One region of the Paenibacillus sp. FSL R5-0527 genome, then DNA from elsewhere that is predicted to be linked to it. Evidence: predicted binding sites of a transcription regulator. Region 1 holds the regulator's gene; each other region holds the start of a gene.
What was found. Region 1 encodes Rex, which represses fermentation and respiration genes when NADH is low (regulators of the CRP and FNR family bind a similar motif). Its sites were predicted from a motif close to TTGTGAAATATTTCACAA; they were not measured.
Positions count from the first base shown of each region.

Region 2: NYE69_RS03990 (DUF438 domain-containing protein) is a predicted target of Rex. The motif match lies at 1,934-1,951, and genes of this name have one in related genera.
Region 3: NYE69_RS04820 (flavocytochrome c) is a predicted target of Rex. The motif match lies at 1,939-1,956, and genes of this name have one in related genera.
Region 4: NYE69_RS00315 (DUF1641 domain-containing protein) is a predicted target of Rex. The motif match lies at 2,736-2,753, and genes of this name have one in related genera.

Region 1 covers NZ_JBBOYI010000001.1:5,078,856-5,083,810, reverse strand. Annotated here, with positions in the region: gene dinG (ATP-dependent DNA helicase DinG) at 1-1,952, shown strand, start outside; gene NYE69_RS22415 (redox-sensing transcriptional repressor Rex) at 1,965-2,621, shown strand; gene NYE69_RS22410 (amidohydrolase) at 2,611-3,909, shown strand; gene NYE69_RS22405 (cell wall elongation regulator TseB-like domain-containing protein) at 4,318-4,803, shown strand.
Region 2 covers NZ_JBBOYI010000001.1:865,960-870,914, forward strand. Annotated here, with positions in the region: gene NYE69_RS03980 (sensor histidine kinase) at 1-1,189, opposite strand, end outside; gene NYE69_RS03985 (response regulator transcription factor) at 1,186-1,863, opposite strand; gene NYE69_RS03990 (DUF438 domain-containing protein) at 2,053-3,381, shown strand; gene NYE69_RS03995 (ROK family glucokinase) at 3,833-4,783, shown strand.
Region 3 covers NZ_JBBOYI010000001.1:1,050,939-1,055,893, forward strand. Annotated here, with positions in the region: gene NYE69_RS04800 (hypothetical protein) at 1-114, opposite strand, end outside; gene NYE69_RS04805 (hypothetical protein) at 376-1,059, shown strand; gene NYE69_RS04810 (transposase) at 1,213-1,524, opposite strand; gene NYE69_RS04815 (hypothetical protein) at 1,556-1,705, shown strand; gene NYE69_RS04820 (flavocytochrome c) at 1,979-3,967, shown strand; gene NYE69_RS04825 (hypothetical protein) at 4,153-4,443, opposite strand; gene NYE69_RS04830 (amidase domain-containing protein) at 4,573-4,955, opposite strand, start outside.
Region 4 covers NZ_JBBOYI010000001.1:69,076-74,030, reverse strand. Annotated here, with positions in the region: gene cydC (thiol reductant ABC exporter subunit CydC) at 1-472, shown strand, start outside; gene NYE69_RS00320 (LysR family transcriptional regulator) at 1,724-2,629, shown strand; gene NYE69_RS00315 (DUF1641 domain-containing protein) at 2,837-3,280, shown strand; gene NYE69_RS00310 (NAD(P)/FAD-dependent oxidoreductase) at 3,296-4,474, shown strand; gene gdhA (NADP-specific glutamate dehydrogenase) at 4,547-4,955, opposite strand, start outside.

The DNA.
Region 1 (4,955 bases):
AAAAAGTAATGGTCAGCACGCATACCATTAACCTGCAGGAGCAGCTTCGGGAAAGAGACGTTCCGCTGCTCGCCGAGGTGGTGCCGTTTCCTTTCCTGGCTGCCGTATTTAAAGGCAGGCAGCATTATTTGTGCTTGCGCAAATTTGAACATAAAATAAATAGAAAAGACTTTGCCACGCCGAAAGAAGAGGTGATGACGGCGGCGCAAATGGTCGTGTGGCTGACGCAAACGGTCAACGGCGACGATGAAGAGCTCAATTTGGGCAATCGCGGCGGCGATTTCTGGGAAACGGTGGCCAGCGAGTCGGACTCCTGTCTCGGGCGGTCCTGCCCATGGTTCCGCAAATGCTTCTATCATCGGGCCAAACATGAAGCCGGGGTCGCCGATGTGGTCATTACGAACCACTCCAAGCTGTTTACCGATATCCAGGCCGGGCATCAGCTGCTGCCGGGATACGAGCGCCTGGTCATCGACGAGGCCCATCATTTGGAGGATGTGGCGGGGAAACACCTGGGCATTCATATGAAGTATTTTACCGTCATTCATACGCTCACCCGGCTGTTTAAAGACAGCAAGACCGGCCAGCTGCCGAATCTCCGCATCGCTTTGCAGGCGGCGGGGGGCGAAAAAACGGGCGAATGGTGCCGGGTCATCGACGAAATGTACCCGACGCTGATCGATGTGAAGGAAAGCTGGGACAAGCTCAGCGAGCTGCTGTTTGCCCTGATGCCGGAACGGAGCGACGCCGCGCCCGGCGATCCGGGCCAATTCGTTTACCGCCTGCTTCCGCTAAAGAAACCGCAGGAATGGGATAAGCTGTCGGCGCTGGAGAACCAGATTTACGTTGCGCTAGGGGACGTGCTCCGCAAAGGCGACCGGATGCTGGCGCAAATCCGGGAAGAGCAGGAGGATTACGGTTCCGAAAGCCTCCTGACCGACATCAACGGGTTATTCAAGGATTTGGCCAACGAGCGGGAGGCCCTGCGTTTCTTCATGAAGCTGGAGAGCGAGGAGACGGTGTACTGGATGGAAGCGAACGGGAATTTCCGCAGCCGCTCCCTGCAGATGTATGCCGTTCCGATCGACGTTAGCGCGCAATTGAAGGAATACTTTTTCGACAGAAAAAAAAGCGTGGTGATGACCTCGGCGACGCTGTCGGTCGACAAGTCGTTCCAGTATATGATCGAACAGCTGGGACTGACGGAAGCGGCCGGGGAAGGACGGCTGAACACGGCGATGCTGCCGTCGCCGTTTGATTACCGCAGCCAGGCTCTGCTCGTCATCCCGCGCGATTTTCCGAGCGTGAAGGGGAGCGTGGGCGACGACCATTTCGTCAGCACGCTGGTGCGTTCGCTCGCCGATACCGCGGTTGCGACGCAAGGCCGTATGCTGGTGCTGTTCACATCGTACCGGATGCTGCGGCAGGTTTACGAGCCGTTGAAGGAGCTATTGTCGGCGCAAGGAATCACGGTCATCGGCCAGGGGATGGACAGCGGCAGCCGCAGCAAGCTGACCCGGCGCTTTCAGGGCCAGGCGGCGTCAGTGCTGCTGGGGACGAGCAGCTTCTGGGAAGGCGTGGACATTCCGGGCGAAGCGTTGACGAGCCTGGCGATCGTCCGCCTGCCCTTCCAGCCTCCCAACCATCCGCTGGTGGAAGCGAAAAGCGAACGGCTGCAGAAGGAGAAGAAAAATCCTTTCATGAAACTGTCCGTGCCCCAGGCGGTCATCCGCTTCAAGCAGGGATTCGGCAGGCTCGTCCGCTCCTCGCAGGACCGGGGGATCGTGGTTGTTTACGATACCCGCATCTTGGAGTCTTACTACGGGAAATACTTTTTATATTCACTGCCCGGGCCGAAGATGGAGCATATGCCGCTCACTCAGATGGTTCCGCGCATATCGGAATGGTTAAATCCGGGAGACGAAAACGTCTCTAAGTCCGCGTCAGAATAGGGGGATAAACGTATGAAATCCGAAAAAATTTCCGATGCCGTCGTCCGCCGGCTGCCGGTGTATTTGCGGTTCCTCAACGAGCTGAGCCGGCGCGAAGTGCCTACGGTGTCCTCGCAGGAGCTCGGCCAGAAGCTGGACCTCAACCCGGCCCAGATCCGCAAGGATCTGGCCTACTTCGGCGATTTCGGGCGAAAGGGCATCGGCTACGATGTCGCGTATTTGATCGAGAAAATCCAGCAAATCCTCAACTTGGACCAGCAGATCAACGTTGCGCTGGTCGGCGCCGGTAATTTGGGGCAGGCGCTTTCGAATTACAACGCTTATTTGAAAGACAACATGAAAATCGTGGCGGTGTTCGACGCCTCTCCGGCCAAGATCGGCACGCAAATCAACAACATCACGATCCAGCCGATCGAAGAGCTGACGGAAACGGTGCGGGAGAAAAATGTCCGGATCGGGATCATTACCGTCCCGGATTACGAAGCGCAGCGCGTGGCGGATCAATTGGTGGCGGCGGGAATCGGGGCCATTCTGAACTTCGCTCCGACGATTTTGAAGGTGCCTCCGGAAGTCCGCATCCATGCCGCCGATTTCACGACCGATTTGCTCAGTCTGGCTTATTACTTGAATGACGGAAGCGGAAAGGAACAACCTGCCCATGAGTCGTAAATGGTTAATCAAGAACGGAACCTTTGTCGTGTTCGAACAAGATCGTTCCATTGTACAGGGCTATATGCTCGTTGAGGGCGACACGATTTCCTATATCGGCGAGCAGCTTCCTGAAGGGGCGGAAGACGCGGAAACCTTCGACGGAAAAGGGCTGCTGTTCATGCCGGGGCTGATCAACACGCACGGCCACGCGGCGATGTCGCTGCTGCGCGGATACGGCGACGACATGGTGCTGCAGACCTGGCTTCAGGAAAAAATGTGGCCGATGGAAGCCAAGTTCACCGCCGGCGATGTGTACGCCGGGACGGCGTTGTCCGTGCTGGAGATGCTGAAAGGCGGAACGACCACGTTCCTGGACATGTACGACCATATGGATGAAGTGGCCAAAGTGGTTCAGGAGTCGGGCATCCGCGCCGTGCTGATGCGCGGCGTCATCGGGTTGTGCCCGCCGGACGTGCAGCAGCAGAAGCTGAACGAAGCGATCGCGTTTGCGAAAAATTGGCACGGCCGGGCGGACGGCCGAATCACGGCGATGATTTCGCCGCACGGGCCGTACACCTGTCCGCCGGAATTTTTCGAGAAATTCGTACAAGCGGCTCATGATCTGGATCTGCCGATGCATACGCATATGTCGGAGACGCGGGCGGAAGTGGAGCAAAACGTGAACGATTACGGAGTCAGACCCGTTCAGCATTTGCTGAACCTCGGGATGTTCTCCCGTCCGTCGCTGCTTGCTCACGCCGTGCATTTGACCGATGAGGAGATCGATATTTTGGCGGCCCATAACGTGGCGGTGTCGCACAATCCCGGCAGCAACCTGAAGCTGGCCAGCGGCGTGGCGCGGGTGCCGGCACTGCTTGGCAAAGGCGTGGTCGTTTCGCTTGGAACGGACGGCGCCGCCAGCAACAACAACCTCGATATGCTCGAGGAGGTCCGCCTCGCCGCATTGATCCACAAAGGCGTTTCCGGCGATCCTACCGCCGTTCCGGCGCTGGAGGCCCTCAAAATGGGCACGGAATACGGGGCGAAGTCGGTGTACTTGGCGAATACGGGGAAACTCGCGGCCGGCATGAAGGCGGATTTTATCGCGCTGAATACGGAACAGGCCCATTTCGTGCCGAAGACGGATTACGTTTCCCATGTCGTCTATTCGGCCGGCTCCAAAGATGTAGAGCATGTGTGGGTTAACGGCGAGCAGGTGGTCAAACACGGGGCTTGCCTCACCCTCGACGAGGAGCGTATCCGGCGCGAGGCGCAAGCGGCCTTCGAAGGGCTGCTGGCCCGGTAGGGGCCTGGAGGCTTGGCACTGATTGCTTGCTGCTTTTTGAATGGCGCGTGCGGTTGCAGCTGCGGCCGTGGCCGTGGACGTAAACGTGAACGTGTCATGTTCGTGGCTGCACCTGTGGCTGTGCCTGTAATTACGGCGATTTAGCGGTAAAAAAGGGCGTTATTTTCGGATTTGAAGAGGTTTCCGCCGCAATAAGGGACTTTTTTGTCGCTATTTCCCGGCATTGGCCGTGATATTGACGATATCGCCCGTCCTCGGGGAAAATAAGAACTAAAATAGCCGTTATTTTAACGATGCGGAGGAAAAACGGCCGAATAACGACCGGAATTAACGTTATTTTTCTGCGACTGTGCGAATGTGCGCGAATGTAGGTTTAGACGACTGGCTACAGGGGAAAGGAAGAGAAGGTTGAGAAAGAGAACCAAGTGGCTCCTGCTTTCGCTGCTGATTTTAGTGATCGTGCTTTTTGCCCTTCACCGTTTTTATATCTACGTTCTTCAGGATACCTGGGCAAGCGAAAATGCAGTGATTGAGCAGGCGAAACAGGAGACGGACCTGGTCCAGGGCGATAAAGTGTGGAAATCGGTGTGGGACGATGTGTGCTGGGTGGTCCATGGCAAAGACGGGTCAGGCCGGGAGATGATGGTATGGCTCCGGGAAGGTCATGAACCCGTGGTGCGGCTGCTCTCGGAAGGTGTGTCGGAGACCCGGGTGCGGACGATCATTAACGAAAGCCTGCCCGGGATCACTATCGTCAGGCTGGTGCCCGGCATCTACAATGAACGGCTGGTGTGGCAGCTGTTTTATAAACAAAAGGATCACCACTACTACCGTTTTTACGATTTTGGCACCGGTGAGGCGTTGAACGATGTATTTACGCTTCCGAACCGCTGATCCGCCATGAAGTGAACCGAATAGGAGATTTGAAGCATACGGTTTCTATGTTCAGCAATTTGGACGTGGAGGCCGTTTTTTTGCAATATAGCAACCCCAATCAAACGCGGCTGGCTTAATTTAAAGTGGAAAGTTGAAACGGATTCGGAGAA
Region 2 (4,955 bases), 4.2 Mb from region 1:
CATAACCGCCGGAGCGGGCGTACCGCACCAGGTTCTGGAACAGGTTATCCAGGACGCGGCGGAAGCCCTGGGCGTCGACGTTCCAATATAAAGGCTGATCCGGCAGCTCGATGTCGGCGGCGATGCCTTCTTTTTCCCAGAGCGGATACCAGGCCGCCGCGCTTTCCCGCACGAGCCGCAGCACGTCGAGTTTTTCCGGCGACATGGCGTACCTGCCCGAAGAGAGCAGGCTGTAAGACAGCAAATGATCCATCAGGCCGGACAGGTCGCCTAGTTTGGCTTCCATCAGAGCCAGCGATTGCCGGCCTTGTTCCGTCAAAGGCTCTTTGCGCAGCGTGTACAGATGGCTTCCGAGCACGGTCAACGGTGTCCGCAAATCGTGGGACAACTGGCTGATCAAGTTTTTGCGCAGATCCTCTTCTTCGCGCTCCCGCTGGCGGCTGTCCTGAAGCTCGTACACCATATGGTTGAAGGCCTGCTCGAGCCGGCCGATTTCGTCCGGCCGTCCTTCCTTGATCGGGGACGGCAGCCCGGAGGGGCCGGGGTGCGTCATGCCGGCTTCCAGGCGCAGCAGTCTTTTGCGGATATTGCGAAAAAACAAATACGACAGCAGCACGAAACAGGCCAGCATGATGCCGAGGAACACGCCGTAAAACCGGCCGTCGTTCCGGTCCGAAATGTCCCTGGTCATGAGTCTGCGCGGGAGTTCGAACACCATAAATCCCTGGTTCGCCTGCTCGTCCCCGCCAATAAAGGCCACGACGGTAAACGGGTCGGCATTGACCCGCTTTTTCATAAAGGCGATCGTATCTTCCAGCGTCCACTTGGCCGGCACATTTGCTTGCTTGGGGACTTGCAGCCGGGTTGTTCCGGATGAATCCACCCAATACAGCGCGGCGTCCGGATACTGCCCTTTCCATGCTTTGAGCCGGGCGTCGATCGTCTCCGGGCCGGCATCCCGCAGCGCTGCCGCTTCCTTGTGCCAGGCCGTTTCAATATCAAGCCCCCTGCCGTAATAGGGGCGCGTGGCATCGCCGGTTTGCGGGGGATACAGCAAAATGTTGACGCCCCAGGAAGCGAGAAAGCTGATCGGAATGAGAACGGGGATAAGAACTAACGCCATCATCAAGATCAGGACGTAACCGGTAAGCAGCGATTTCCGGTATTTTCGGACGGGGCGCAGCTTCATGCTCTCACCCGGTAGCCGATGCCGCGGATCGTCTCGATGACTTCGGGATTGGCCGGGTCGCGTTCCAGCTTCTCGCGCAGGTGGCGGATATGGACCATCAGCGTTTTATCTCCATCGAAATACGGCTCGCCCCAGACGGCTTCGTAAATTTGTTCCTTGGTCATAATCTGCCCGAGATGGCGCAGCAGGTAGGTGAAAATGTGAAACTGCTTGCCGGTAAGAACGATTTCTTCGCCGTTGTCCTCGTTGATGATCCGGTTTTCTTTTTCATACACGAGCAGATGTTTGATCTGCAGCGTTTCTTCGGCCGGGCTGCCGCTGCGGCGCAGCAGCACCTCGATCCGGGCGGCCAGCTCGTCCGGGTGGAACGGCTTGGTCAAGTAATCGTCCGCGAACCGCAGCCCCTGCAGCTTGTCGTCGATCGAGGTGCGCGCGGACAACATCAGCACCGGCAGGTTCGGGAACCGTTCTTTGATCCGGCTGCCGACGGTGAAGCCGTCGAGCCCCGGCAGCATTACGTCGAGAATGACGAGCTGGCAGTCCGCGGCTTGCTCCACCGCCCCCTCCCCGTTAGTCAGCCAGGTGACTTTAAAGCCCCGCTCGCGCAGGTTTTGGCTGACCCACTCTCCGATTTCGATATCGTCTTCTATGTATAACAAATTGACATTTGGCATCAAAAACCCCTCCTGTCTCTATTGTGTCAAAATCGCTTTGAAAAAGAAACAGCGCGAAATCCCTTGGGGTTTGTGATCGGAATCACAAGACCCGGTATGGCCTCGTGTTACTTTTTAGTTGTGAGAATGTTTATCACTAAAATTTGAAACAGCCAAGCTGATCTAAATAAAAAAGAGGAGGAACCGGAGATGAGCGAGTTGATCAACAACCGGGAATACGGCGCGAACCGGGGGGATGGCGAGCCGGAGCAGCGCCGCCGGCAGGAACTGCTGAAGCAAATCATTAAAGAGCTGCATCAGGGGAAAAGCGTGGATGAGGTAAAAGCGCGGTTTGAAGTGGCGGTCGGTGACGTGACGGTCGCGGAAATTTCGGCGTTGGAGCATGCTTTGATGGAGGAAGAAGGCATTCCGGTGGCGGAAGTGCAGCGCCTTTGCTCGGTGCATACGGCGATTTTCAAGGGCTCGATCGAGGAAATCCACCGTTCGGCGAAGCCGGAGGAGCAGCCCGGGCACCCGGTGCATACCTTCAAGCTGGAAAACCGCGAGGTTGAACGGCTGGTCAATTTCAAGCTGCGGCTCCATCTCGATAAATTCCGGAAGGAGGATAAGGAGGAGCTCGTTTTTAAGCTGCTGGACGATTTAAACCTGCTGTTGGACCTGGACAAACATTACAGCCGCAAGGAAAATCTGCTGTTCCCCTATCTTGAGAAGTACGGGATTTACGGGCCGACCAAGGTGATGTGGGGCGTCGATGATGGCATCCGCGCCATGATCAAGGAAACCAAAGCCAAGCTGGCCAGCGGAAGCGCCGATAAGAATGGGTTCGCCGATGCCGATAAAGAAACGGTTTGCATCGACCTGGAGCGGATCATCACGGAAGTAAATGAGATGATCTTTAAGGAAGAAAATATTTTGCTCCCGATGGCTCTGGAGAAGCTGACCGAAGACGAGTGGGTCAAAATCGCCCGGGAAAGCGATGTGATCGGGTATTGTTTGACGGCGCCCGAGCAGGAATGGGTCCCGGAAAGGGTACCGCTGGAGTCCGGTGACGGCGATGCCGGGGAAGGCGGTCTGGAGGGCGGCGTGTTGGCGGAGCAGGGGCATGGCGTGCCGCAAGGGTACGTCAAATTCGACACCGGTATCCTGTCCATGGAGCAGCTGGAAGCGGTGATGAATCATTTGCCGGTTGACCTGACGTTTATCGACGAGAACGACGTGGTCCGGTACTTTTCCCACGGTAAAGAGCGCATCTTCGCCCGGACCAAAGCCGTGATCGGCCGCACCGTGCAGAACTGCCATCCGCCGCAAAGCGTGCATGTGGTCAACCAGCTGCTGGAGGATTTCAAGGCCGGCCGTAAGGACGTCGAGGATTTTTGGATTCCGGTCAAAGACAAGTTCGTCTATATCCGGTATTTTGCGGTGAGAAGCGAGGACGGCCGTTACCTGGGCACGTTGGAGTTTACGCAAAACATCGCCCCGATCCGCGCTTTGGAAGGGCAAAAACGAATTTTGTCCTGACCCGTCTCGGGTAAGGTTTGTTCATAAATAGCTTGACGGTGAAGCCCCTGATGTTCGCGCCTTCGCGAATGCCGGGGCTTTTTGCTTAGAGTGGAGCAGGCGGCCTGCGTTTTTGTGGAGGATCGGCCGGTTCTTGTTAGGGTGAAACATCGGCCTTCAAAAATAGCGACACAAATTTCCTTTATTTCTCTTTGAACGGGGATATCGGCGGAATAACGACATTTTTGGCACTTATGTTTTTGGGAGGAATTTTCTTAGTGCGTTCACCCGGTTTCCATGAGCAATGTCACACCGGAATCCCTTGTCTCGACAGGGCTTTGGCGTTTCTTGCCTTCACTTGACCGAAAGGGAGGGTTCGCTTATAGTTGGTACGTAGGAGTATACTACGGGGCGGCATGCGCGTACCCGTTGTTCTGGCAGCATATTATTGATGATAAAGGTGGCTTGTGAAATGTCTGAAAAAATCTACATTGGTGTCGACCTGGGCGGTACGGCCATAAAAGTCGGCATTTGCAATGAAGAAGGACAGCTCCTTCATACCTATGAAGGCCCGACGGAAACCGAAAAGGGCGCCGATACGATCGTAAACAACATTGAGCGTTATGTCCGGCTGGTCGTGGAGCAGTCTCCGTTCTCCTGGGATCAAGTGGCCGGCGTCGGCGCAGGGGTCGCGGGGTTTACGAACGTCCGCGAAGGCATCATTATTCTGGCGCCGAATGTAGGTTTGAGAGATTTCCATATTCGCGAGATTTTGGAACAGCGATTGGGCAAGCCGATCAAAATAGACAACGACGCCAACGTGGCGGCGCTGGGCGAAGCCTGGGGCGGCGCGGGGAAAGGCGTCGACAACTGCGTCTGCTATACGCTGGGAACCGGCGTCGGCGGCGGCATCATCATCGACGGTAAAATTTATCAAGGCTTCTCCGGCATGGCCGGCGAGCTGGGTCATATGTCGGTCGTTCCCGACCTGGAAGCGATCGGCTGCGGCTGCGGCCAAATGGGCTGCCTGGAGACGGTCTCCTCGGCGACCGGCATCATTCGCATGGCCAAGGATGCCGTAGCCCGCGGCGACCGCACCTCGCTGGCGCAGGTGGAGAACATCATGGCCAAGGACGTGTTTGACGCGGCCAAGGCCGGCGACGAAGCGGCGATCCGCATCGTCAACCGCGCCGCTTTCTATCTGGGCAAATCGCTGGCGGCGGTGGCCGTGGTGCTTAATCCGGAGCTGTTTATCATCGGCGGCGGGGTGTCCAAGGCGGGCGATATTCTGTTTAACGAAATCCGCAGCGTGTTCGCCAAGCTGACGCCGGAACCGGTGCAGCGGGGCATGAGAATCGTCCCGGCCACCTTGGGGAACGATGCCGGCATGGTTGGCGCCGCCGGCCTGTTCCTGCGTTCTTAAGCGGATTTGATGATTAAGCCGATAATATAAGTTGAACTAAGTAAATAAGTCGGTGCAAGGCAAGAGAGTTCAATATTCTAAATAATACAAATTTTAGAATATTGAACCATGGTGAAATGATTCTGAAGAAACTGAAAGCTTTCTGCAAGAAAGCTGCTTCGGAAGCATATGC
Region 3 (4,955 bases), 4.0 Mb from region 1:
TTTATCAAAGAAGTCACTTAGATATTTTTTGACTAGAAAACCTACCAAAGCAAAGAGTAGTGAAATAACTATTATTAACACAAATAGTTTTAGTCCTGTTTCTATAGATTCCATTTAGATACAGCGCCTCCTTTTTATTTATAATTATATACATAACATCCACTTTTAAGCCAGTACCAGGCTGTCGTGTTGGAGGCGACGGAGTATTATCATCGTGGCTTGGTGACGTATTTGAAGCGAGAGGAGTATAGTCATTACATTGTTAATCCGCTGCAATCCAAACGTCTATCACAATTTTTTCACAATAAAAAACTAAAAATATACTGGAAAATATGTATATAGTGTGGTAATGTGGTAAAAAAAGGAGGTAATAGAATGGTAAGAAAAAAAGTTACTAGTTTATGTGCCGCTCTATGTCTATCTATCGCTCTAATTTTACCGGTTGGTGCACCGGCGAGCGCAAGCGGAGCACTATCACCGGACACAATTGTAACTGAAGAGAATGTAAACCAAGTTATTGAATATCTAGGATTAGATCCTAGAAATCTAGAAAAAGCTGATGCTTTTTCAGATGATTCCGTTACTGTTACTGTCGGGGAATTGCAACAAGCCCTTAATCAATTAAAACAAGCTCCCAAAGAAGTTACATCAACAGAAAACCTTGAAGTTACACCAACAGAAAACCTTAATGAAATAGCTCCGTCTGATTTTTGTTCTGGATTAAAAATGTTATATTATACAACTAATCTTGGTGGATCGTTTGAATTATCTTATGAAGTAGCTGCAAATTACTCATGGAATAAATTTACTTCTGTAAATAATGCGACCGTTGAAGTAATAGATAACGATCAAAATCCATTAACAACTTTCACAATAGCTAGTAAAGATGTTGGAGCTAAAGTTACTAGTGACGGCGAAAAAGTTGAATTGAAAGCTAAGGTTGAAGTAGATTCGTGGATATCAATTGGAAACATGGGACTTATTAAGGTAACGACAACAACAGTTAGAACAACAAAGGAATGGAATACTATACAAGCAGGAATTCCAGGTTGCATTTAGTAGAATATCTAGCCTTTCTTTGAATCATGTCTTCATCTTAGATCTCATATTTTTTGTAACCCTCAGCGAGCAGCGCTAATACCGTTGCTCGACTTTTATTTTTGGAGACAGAGGTAAAATGGTTGTTTTGTTGTATGGGACACTTAGATATTTTTAGACTATATAAACCGCAACTAAGATCAAAAACCTGACAAGTAGACGATCGATCGTTTCCATTGGATTCTTATTGATTCGCTTCATAAATTGAGACACATGAAGTTTAATTTTATAGAACTTTTCAAAAAAGAAGTTGTTAACTACATCGGCTTTGAGACATAACCATAGCCCTTCGACCGGATCGAGGTTTGGGCTGTAAGGCGGTAAAAAGACCACCTGCAGACGAGCATGTTTACCGTACGTCGGCACTTTGCTTGTTTGCCACGCGGAAACCAGTTGTATTTGTAGTGCCTGATAGGAACGAATCATCTATTCATCTTCAAAAAGAAAGACCGAGCTTTTGATCGTTCTGCCAATAACCGCTGATGGTTTGACGAACACGACCGAGTGGATCGTCGATTTCAGTAAACGAGAGTCCTTCCTGGGGATGCTGCAGGGCATCACCGAAACGTGGGATCGTTTGGAAGAGCACTTGAGTGAAGTGAAATAAGAAGATACAAGAAACAGCCGCACGGACTGGAGAGCCGGCGGCTGTTTCGTTGGGGAGCTTTGGCTTTACCCGGTTTGCCCGTTAGCGGTGGAATGGGGGCAAGGGGCAATCGGGGCGGTCCCTTAACCCTCCCTATGTGAGAAATAACATGGAACTACATGGAAATGAAAGCGTATTATATTTAATGTAAGCGAATTTGTTTCGGCAATATTCGCGAATTTTTTTCACTTATATTGTGAAAATTTGCACAATTACAGAAGAGGAGCAGATAACATGAGACAGCCAAGTTGCAGGTATGTAAGAACCGGATTTTTGGCGGCACTGGTATTTATTTTGATTATGGGTGTGATCGGATGCAGCGGCAGTAATAAGGAAGCAGCGCCTGATGCGGCGGATACCCAAGGGCTTTACACACCGGGGACATATACGGGGGAAGCGCAAGGCCTACATAGCGTTATTAAAGTGGAGGTAACGGTGGATGCCAACACCATTCAAGCGGTGAAGGTGCTGGAGCAGAAGGACACGGAGGGGGTAAGTGATGCCGTTTTTGAGACCATTCCCCAGAAGGTAGTGGAGGGGCAGAGTCTGAAGGTAGATATCGTATCGGGGGCATCCGTATCCAGCAACGGCTTGATTGACGCGATCGCGGCCGCTTTGGCCAAGGCCGGGGCCGACATCGACGCATTGAAGAGCAAAGAACCGCTGAAGGCGGCCGCCAAAGAAGCGATTACCAAGGAAACCGAAGTCGTGGTTGTCGGCGGGGGCGGAGCGGGTCTGGCCGCTGCGGTATCGGCCGCTGAGAACGGGGCAAAGGTGATTTTGATCGAAAAATCGCCTGCGCTTGGCGGGAACACGATTCGTTCGGGAGGCGAGTTCAATTCCTATGACCCGGCTAGACAGCCGAAAGTGGCCATGACGAAAGCGCTGAGCAATGAGTTGAAAGAGATTCTGACCTACGATGAAAAAGAATTCGGCGATTACGCCGATACACTCAAGACGCTCAAGGAACAGATCAAGGAATACTTCGCCAAAGGGGACACCACCAAGCTGTTTGATTCGCCTGAACTGCATATGATTCACACCTATATCGGCGGGAAGCGAACGGATCTTGACGGTAAGGAAATCTCCGGCAAGTTCGAACTGGTCAAAACGCTGGCGACCAATAGCTACGGCACGATCCAATGGCTGGAGAGCCACGGAGCTAAGTTCCAGGATGGGATCGGTACCGTTCTTGGCGCCTTGTGGCCCAGAACCCACCATAATACCGAACCGCTGGGAACCGGGTATATTAACGCGATGGAAAAAAGCGCAAAAGAGCTTGGCGCAGAAATTATGCTGAACACGAAAGCCACCAAGCTGATCGTTGAGAATGGCAGAATTGTGGGCGTGACCGCCGAGCAGTCTGACGGCACTCCGGTCACCTTGAAGGCTTCAAAGGGCGTGGTCATGGCCACCGGCGGTTTCGGAGCCAACCCTGAAATGGTCGTTGAATACAATAACTATTGGCCTGCTCTGGATGCAAACATCAAAACAACCAACACGACGAATGCTACCGGCGACGGGATTGTGATGGGTAAGGAAGTCGGGGCGAATCTGTGGGGCATGGGCTTTATCCAACTGATGCCGAGCGGTCAACCGGGAACGGGCGCTTTGTCCGGCGGCGTATGGGGCAGCGCGGAAACGCAAATTTTCGTCAACAAGGAAGGCAAGCGGTATGTGAACGAGTACGCCGAAAGAGACGTTTTGGCCGCCGCTGCCCTGGAGCAGACGGATCAGACCTTCTACATCATCAGCGATATGACCTCACTGGGCAATCCGGATCTGAACGGGAAAAATGTATGGGGCGACAATTATCAGGATCTGATTGCGAACAAAAATATAATCATGGCGGATACCCTGGAGGAACTGGCCGAGCAAATGGGCGTACCGGCCGATGTCTTTGTGGCGGAAATGAAGAAATACAACACTTACGTCGAAAATCAGCTTGATCCTGAGTTCGGCAAGAAAAATTTTGGCGCAAAACTCGAAACACCGCCTTTCTTTGCTGCGCCAAGAACCCCCTCCGTGCATCATACGATGGGCGGTCTGGAAATTAACGAAAAGGCCCAGGTATTGAATACGGAAGGCAAGCCTATTGACGGCTTATTCGCGGCCGGCGAGGTTGCCGGCGGAGTTCATGCGGGTAACCGGCTTGGCGGCAACGCCATCACGGACATTTTCACGTTTGGACGGATTGCCGGAGCCAGCGCGGCCGGTAAATAGCCGCCGATACTAAAAAGCAAAGGCTCCTGCTTCTCTCCGCCGTCAAGGCGGCAGGGACGCAGGGGTTTTTGCTTTTTCTTTGATTATTGCCGGAATGCTTCATGCTACCGACACTGACATGAAAAAAGCTGGGCAGATCAGGATTATCCTAAATCCACTCAGCTATAGTGTGTAAAGTAAGAGGGTTACATCGGTTGATCTAAAGGATCATGTAGTACATAGATTGGAAAATATCGAGGTGTCATAGTAAAACTAATAGATTGACCGTTTTTCTCTTTGTACGTAACAAAATACTCTCCGAAATGTGCATCATACTCTACTTTTTCGAATTTTAAATCTTGGTTGTGATATTTCACCTTAACATATACTGATGAAGAAGCTTTTGCGACACTTTCTTTGAAGAAGTTAATTTGAGACAGTAGAAAAATCAAAATTATGATAAATAGCACTATAAGCCATACTTTTTTTATTTTCATTTTTCACCTCACGCAATTATATATCTCACCCCTTCAACTATTGTATATTTTACCCTTATAGTCCAAATTATTCAAATAAAATACTAACCACGAAACATTATGCTCGCGGTTAGTATTTTTCAAACAATATTAGTCAATGCAGAAAAACTCTACTTGTGCATATGCTTCTATTGCATCAAGGAGGGGATATGCCTGTCTTTCATTAGAATGGCCTGCGAGTTTAAAATCTTCATTGTTCGTATCATACGCAGAAACTATCATAATATGCGTAGGCATTGTTAACACGCCAGAAACACCTTTCGAGAAGACTACTACATCACCTTTGTAAATATGTTTATAATAAATAGTTTCATGATTCGATACATAGTAATCATGGGAGAAGGCATAGACTGTTGATCTAGATCTCCAATAGTCATAGAATGCTTGTACGCTAATAAATGGGCTTGGATCTGCTAAATCCCAGCTGTAATCCAACTCTTCAGCACTCGTTGGAACCAAATATTTTGAATTTT
Region 4 (4,955 bases), 5.0 Mb from region 1:
CCCGCATCTGTTCGACACGACGGTGGCGAACAACATCAGGCTCGCCCGGCCGGAGGCTGCGGACGAGGAGATCCGCCGGGCCGCGCAAGCTGCGCAGCTGGGCCCGCTGATCTCGGCGCTGCCGGAGGGCCTGAACACGCCGATGCGCGAAACGGGCCAGCGTTTCTCCGGCGGCGAACGGCAGCGCGTGGCGCTGGCGCGGATCTTGCTGCAGGACACGCCCGTGCTCATCCTCGATGAGCCGACCGTAGGGCTCGATCCGCGCACGGAGCGTGAGCTGCTGGCGACGATCTTCCGCACGACGCAGGGCAAAACGCTCATCTGGGTGACGCACCATCTGGTCGGCGCGGAGAAGATGGACGAGATTATTTTTATGGAGCATGGCCGCATCCTGATGCGGGGCACCCACGCCGAACTGATGAAGTCTGAACCGCGCTACCGCAATCTATACCGCTTGGACCGGCCGGATTAACGGCTTGGCAGCGGTTATAGGCTGTATGTCGAGGGACTCCGGCGGCAGCATCAAATACCGGATGTAGCAATGGCAAGACCGGCTGCTTACCACTTCATTCGATTCATTCGTTATTGGAGTTAGCGGGTTCGGCATCCGGGGGCTTGGGTCTTTCGCTAACGGTTGTGATAGCCGTTATTTAGCTGAAAAGCGGGGGTTTCAATTTCTAACGGTTGCAACGGCGCTTACTTGGGTGAAAAAGGCTCGAATCCGCGGAAAAAAGCAAAAATTAGCTTTATGGCAACCGTTAAATTTTGTTTTGGTCACATTATGCCGAAATAACGGCGCTGGCAACCGTAAGAATGACGGCTCGCCCGAGAGGCCGCGTCTTTCTGATCGTCAAGCGCCGTTTTTAGTTTTGAGCTAGCTAAAACAGCTCGGCTTGGGAAGTATGTTTGACAGCAGCCGGCTTCCGGAATGACGAGGACCGTCGGCCTTCAAATAACGTCACTTTTTGTTCTTATTCTCCTGCCCCCCCGGCATATCCATCCCATTAGCGGCATTCTTTGTCCTTATTTTCTTATGAATGGTGCGAAACGGGGATATTTCTTCACGATTCGAGAAAATAGCGGCATAAATTGCCTTTATTTTTTTCAAATTGATCGATATCGCCGGAATAACGTCATTTTTTGCTCTTATGGTTTCTGTTGGAGTTCACCGAGTTCGCTAGAGTCCGCCGGAGTTTGTTGAGTTTCGCTAAAGTCACCGAAATTTCGCCGCATTCAACCGCATTCCGCTGAAACTCGCTGGATTTGGCTGGAATCCAACCGAAGTTCCGCAGCATTCCGTATAATCCCGCTGAAGTTCGCCGCGTCCCGCAACATTCCGTTGAAGTTCGCAGCATTCGCGGCACCCCGCCGCATTCCGCTGGCGTTTTCCGGCAGCCTGGTCCTAGTGCCTGCAAATTATGCAGGTATTTTCTTATGTTTCCAGCGCTTTTTCCTGAAGTCTATGCTTCCGTTTCGGTCGCTTCCCTTATATAATGGAGATTAATATATTTACACGGAATGTAAGGGATTTAATGGGTTAATAATCTAATGGTTTAATAGTTTAATGATTTAATGGTGGAGCCATTTAAATGGCCTGCCGGCGGTAGAGCATCGCTTGCTGCGGGCAAGTGCGCCAAAGGCTGCTGACGGCTTAGGAGAAGGCTTTTTCACGAAACAGGTGAATCCGGTTTTTCTGAGGCGTCTGGAATAGGGAGGGTGTGGCATGGAACTGAGGCAAATCCAATATTTCATCGAAGTGGCCAAACTTGAGCATGTGACTGAGGCATCCTACGCTCTGCACGTTTCGCAATCGGCGGTAAGCCGGCAAATTTTCAAGCTGGAAGCGGAGCTGGGCGTGGACTTGTTTATTCATGAAGGGCGCAAAGTCAAGCTGACGCCGATCGGCCGGCAGTTTTTAAACCAGATGGAGCAGCTGATGAAAGTCATCGACCATGCCCGTCAGGAGATCGAAGAATATTTGGATCCCGAGCGGGGGACCGTGCGGATCGGCTTCCCCAGCAGCTTGGCGGCGCGGATGGTTCCGGCGGTCGTTTCGGCTTTCCGCAAAAAGTACCCGTATGTCCATTTTCAACTGCAGCACGGCTCGTACAAAGAATTGATGGACTGGGTCGTCGAAGGGGAGATCAACCTGGCGGTGATGGGGCCGGTGCCGCAGCAGGAACCGCAAATCAACGGCGAGATTTTGTTCCGGGAAAAATTCGTGGCGCTCCTTCCCGCCGGACACTCTATGGCCGACCAGCCCTCTTTGAAACTAAGCGATTTGAAAAACGATGTGTTTGTCTTGTTTCCCAAAGGTTTCATCCTGCGCGATATCGTGGTGAGGGCTTGCGCCAATTTGGGGTTTCAGCCCAAGGTCGCTTTTGAAGGGGACGATCTGGATGCCATCAAAGGGCTGGTTTCCGCGGGCCTTGGCCTGACGCTGCTGCCGGAAATCGCCTTAAGCGAGCAGATTCCGCCGACGATTGTGACGGTGCCGATCAATGAACCGCAGGTCACCCGGGATGTCGGGGTCATCGTTCCGGCGGGGCGCGAAATGGCGCCGACGGAGAAGCTGTTTTATGAGTTCCTGAAGGAGCTTTCGCCCCAGGCGCTGGGTTATATATCCTAAGCGAACCGAAAAATTTTTAATAATTAAGGACCGTGAAAATAATCACTTTCATGGTCCTTTTTTGTAGAAAATGTGGTACAATTTATTGGGATTGTTGCAGGTTGAGATGTGCCTTTTTTCACTAACCAAAAATGGTTGGAGTAAGAGAAGGTTGGAACACTAAGGAACAAGCAAGTACTTAAGATCTATTGCAAAGGAGAATCGGAAATGTCAGAAACAATTGCCGAAACGAAGACGGAGCAAGGCGGCGCCTTGTCTGCCGGGCAGCAGGAGCGTGAACTTCTGGAGCAGCTGTTGAAGCCGGAAGTTCAGGAATCCTTGAGCGTGCTGGTAGAGCAGCTTCCTAAATTAACGGAAATGGTCGGCGCGCTGACCAAATCGTATGATTTTTTCAAATCACTGTCGACGGACGAAGTGCTGAAAAACGACATGGTCGGCGGTTTCGCGGAGGTGGCCGGACCGGTGGTGGGCACGGTGAAGAAAGTAGCCGCCAACGTCATCGAAGCCAGAGATCGGGCTGAAGAGAGCCAGGAGGTAATCGGCTTGTTCGGTCTGCTTAGAATGCTTAAGGATCCGCAGGCGCAAAAGCTGTTTCGCTTTGTGAATGCTTATCTTCAAGTCTCTGGCGCACGCGACAGTCAACAAAAATAACGGAGGATAATAACCATGGCAAAAGAAATTGTAATTTTAGGTGCCGGTTACGGCGGCGTGCTTAGCGCTTTGACCGTTCGCAAATATATGGACAGATCGGAAGCGCAGGTGACGGTCGTTAACCAATATCCGACGCATCAGATCATTACGGAGCTGCATCGTCTGGCTGCCGGCAGCATTTCCGAACGGGCGGTGGCGCTGCCGCTGGATAAGCTGTTTAAAGGAAAAGACATCGATCTGCGTATCGCCACGGTCAAGAGCTTTTCGGTGGATAATAAAGAAATTAAGCTTTCCGACGGTTCGACCCTGACTTATGACGCGCTGGTGGTCGGGCTTGGCAGCAAAACGGCCTACTTCGGCATCCCGGGTCTGGAGGAGCACAGCATGGTGCTGAAATCGGCCTACGACGCCAACGCGATTTACAAGCATATCGAGGAGCGGATCAGCGAGTATGCCAAGTCCGGCAATGAAGCGGACGCCACGATCCTGATCGGCGGCGGCGGTTTGACCGGCGTCGAGCTGGTTGGGGAAATCGCCGACCAGCTGCCGAAGCTGACGAAGAAATACGGCGTGGACCGCGAGGCGATCAAACTGCTGCTCGTGGAAGCGGGGCCGAAGATTTTGCCGGTGTTGCCGGATTCTTTGATCGAACGCGCGACGGCGAGCCTGGAGAAACGCGGCGTGAAATTTTTGACCGGGTTGCCGGTGACGAATGTCGCGGGCAATGTAATCGATTTGAAGGACGGCCAAAAAATCGTGGCCAACACTTTCGTCTGGACAGGCGGCGTGCAAGGCAATCCGCTCGTGGGCGAGTCCGGCCTGGAAGTGAACCGCGGACGCGCTTCGGTCAACCAATTCTTGCAGTCCGTTTCCCATCCGGACGTGTTTGTGGTCGGCGACAGCGCGGTATTTATGGGACCTGACGGCCGCCCGTATCCGCCGACGGCGCAAATCGCCTGGCAAATGGGCGAGCTGACCGGCTACAACCTGTTCGCTTTCTTGCGCGGCAAAAAGATGGAAGGGTTCGAACCGGTCAACTCCGGTACGCTGGCCAGCCTTGGCCGCAAGGACGCCGTAGCGACGATCGGCGCCAACAACACCGAGCTGCGCGGTCTGCCGGCCACGATGATGAAAGAAGCGAGCAACATCCGCTATTTGTCGCACATTAAAGCTCTGGACGCCCTGGCTTATTAATTTAGCCTGGCTCTAGCGAAAAAAAGCGCCCGGGACATTAGATCCCGGGCGCTTTTTTTGGTTTTATTCTATTTAAACTACCCCATGCGCCAGCATCGCGTCGGCGACTTTCAGGAAGCCGGCGATGTTGGAGCCGACCACCAGGTTTCCGGGATGGCCGAACTCTTCGGCGGCTTTTACACTATTGGCATAGATGTTCTTCATGATGCCTTTGAGCTTTTCGTCCACTTCCTCGAAGGTCCAGGACAATCTCGCGCTGTTTTGCGCCATTTCCAGGGCGGAGACCGCGACGCCGCCGGCATTGGCCGCTTTGGCCGGGCCGAAATATACTCCGCTGTTCAGATACACCTCGATCGCTTCCAGCGTCGAAGGCATGTTGGCGCCCTCGGCGACGAATTTCACGCCTCCGGCGACGAGCTGCTTTGCCGCAGCTTCATCGATTTCGTTTTGTGTCGCGCACGGCAGGGCGATATCGCAAGGG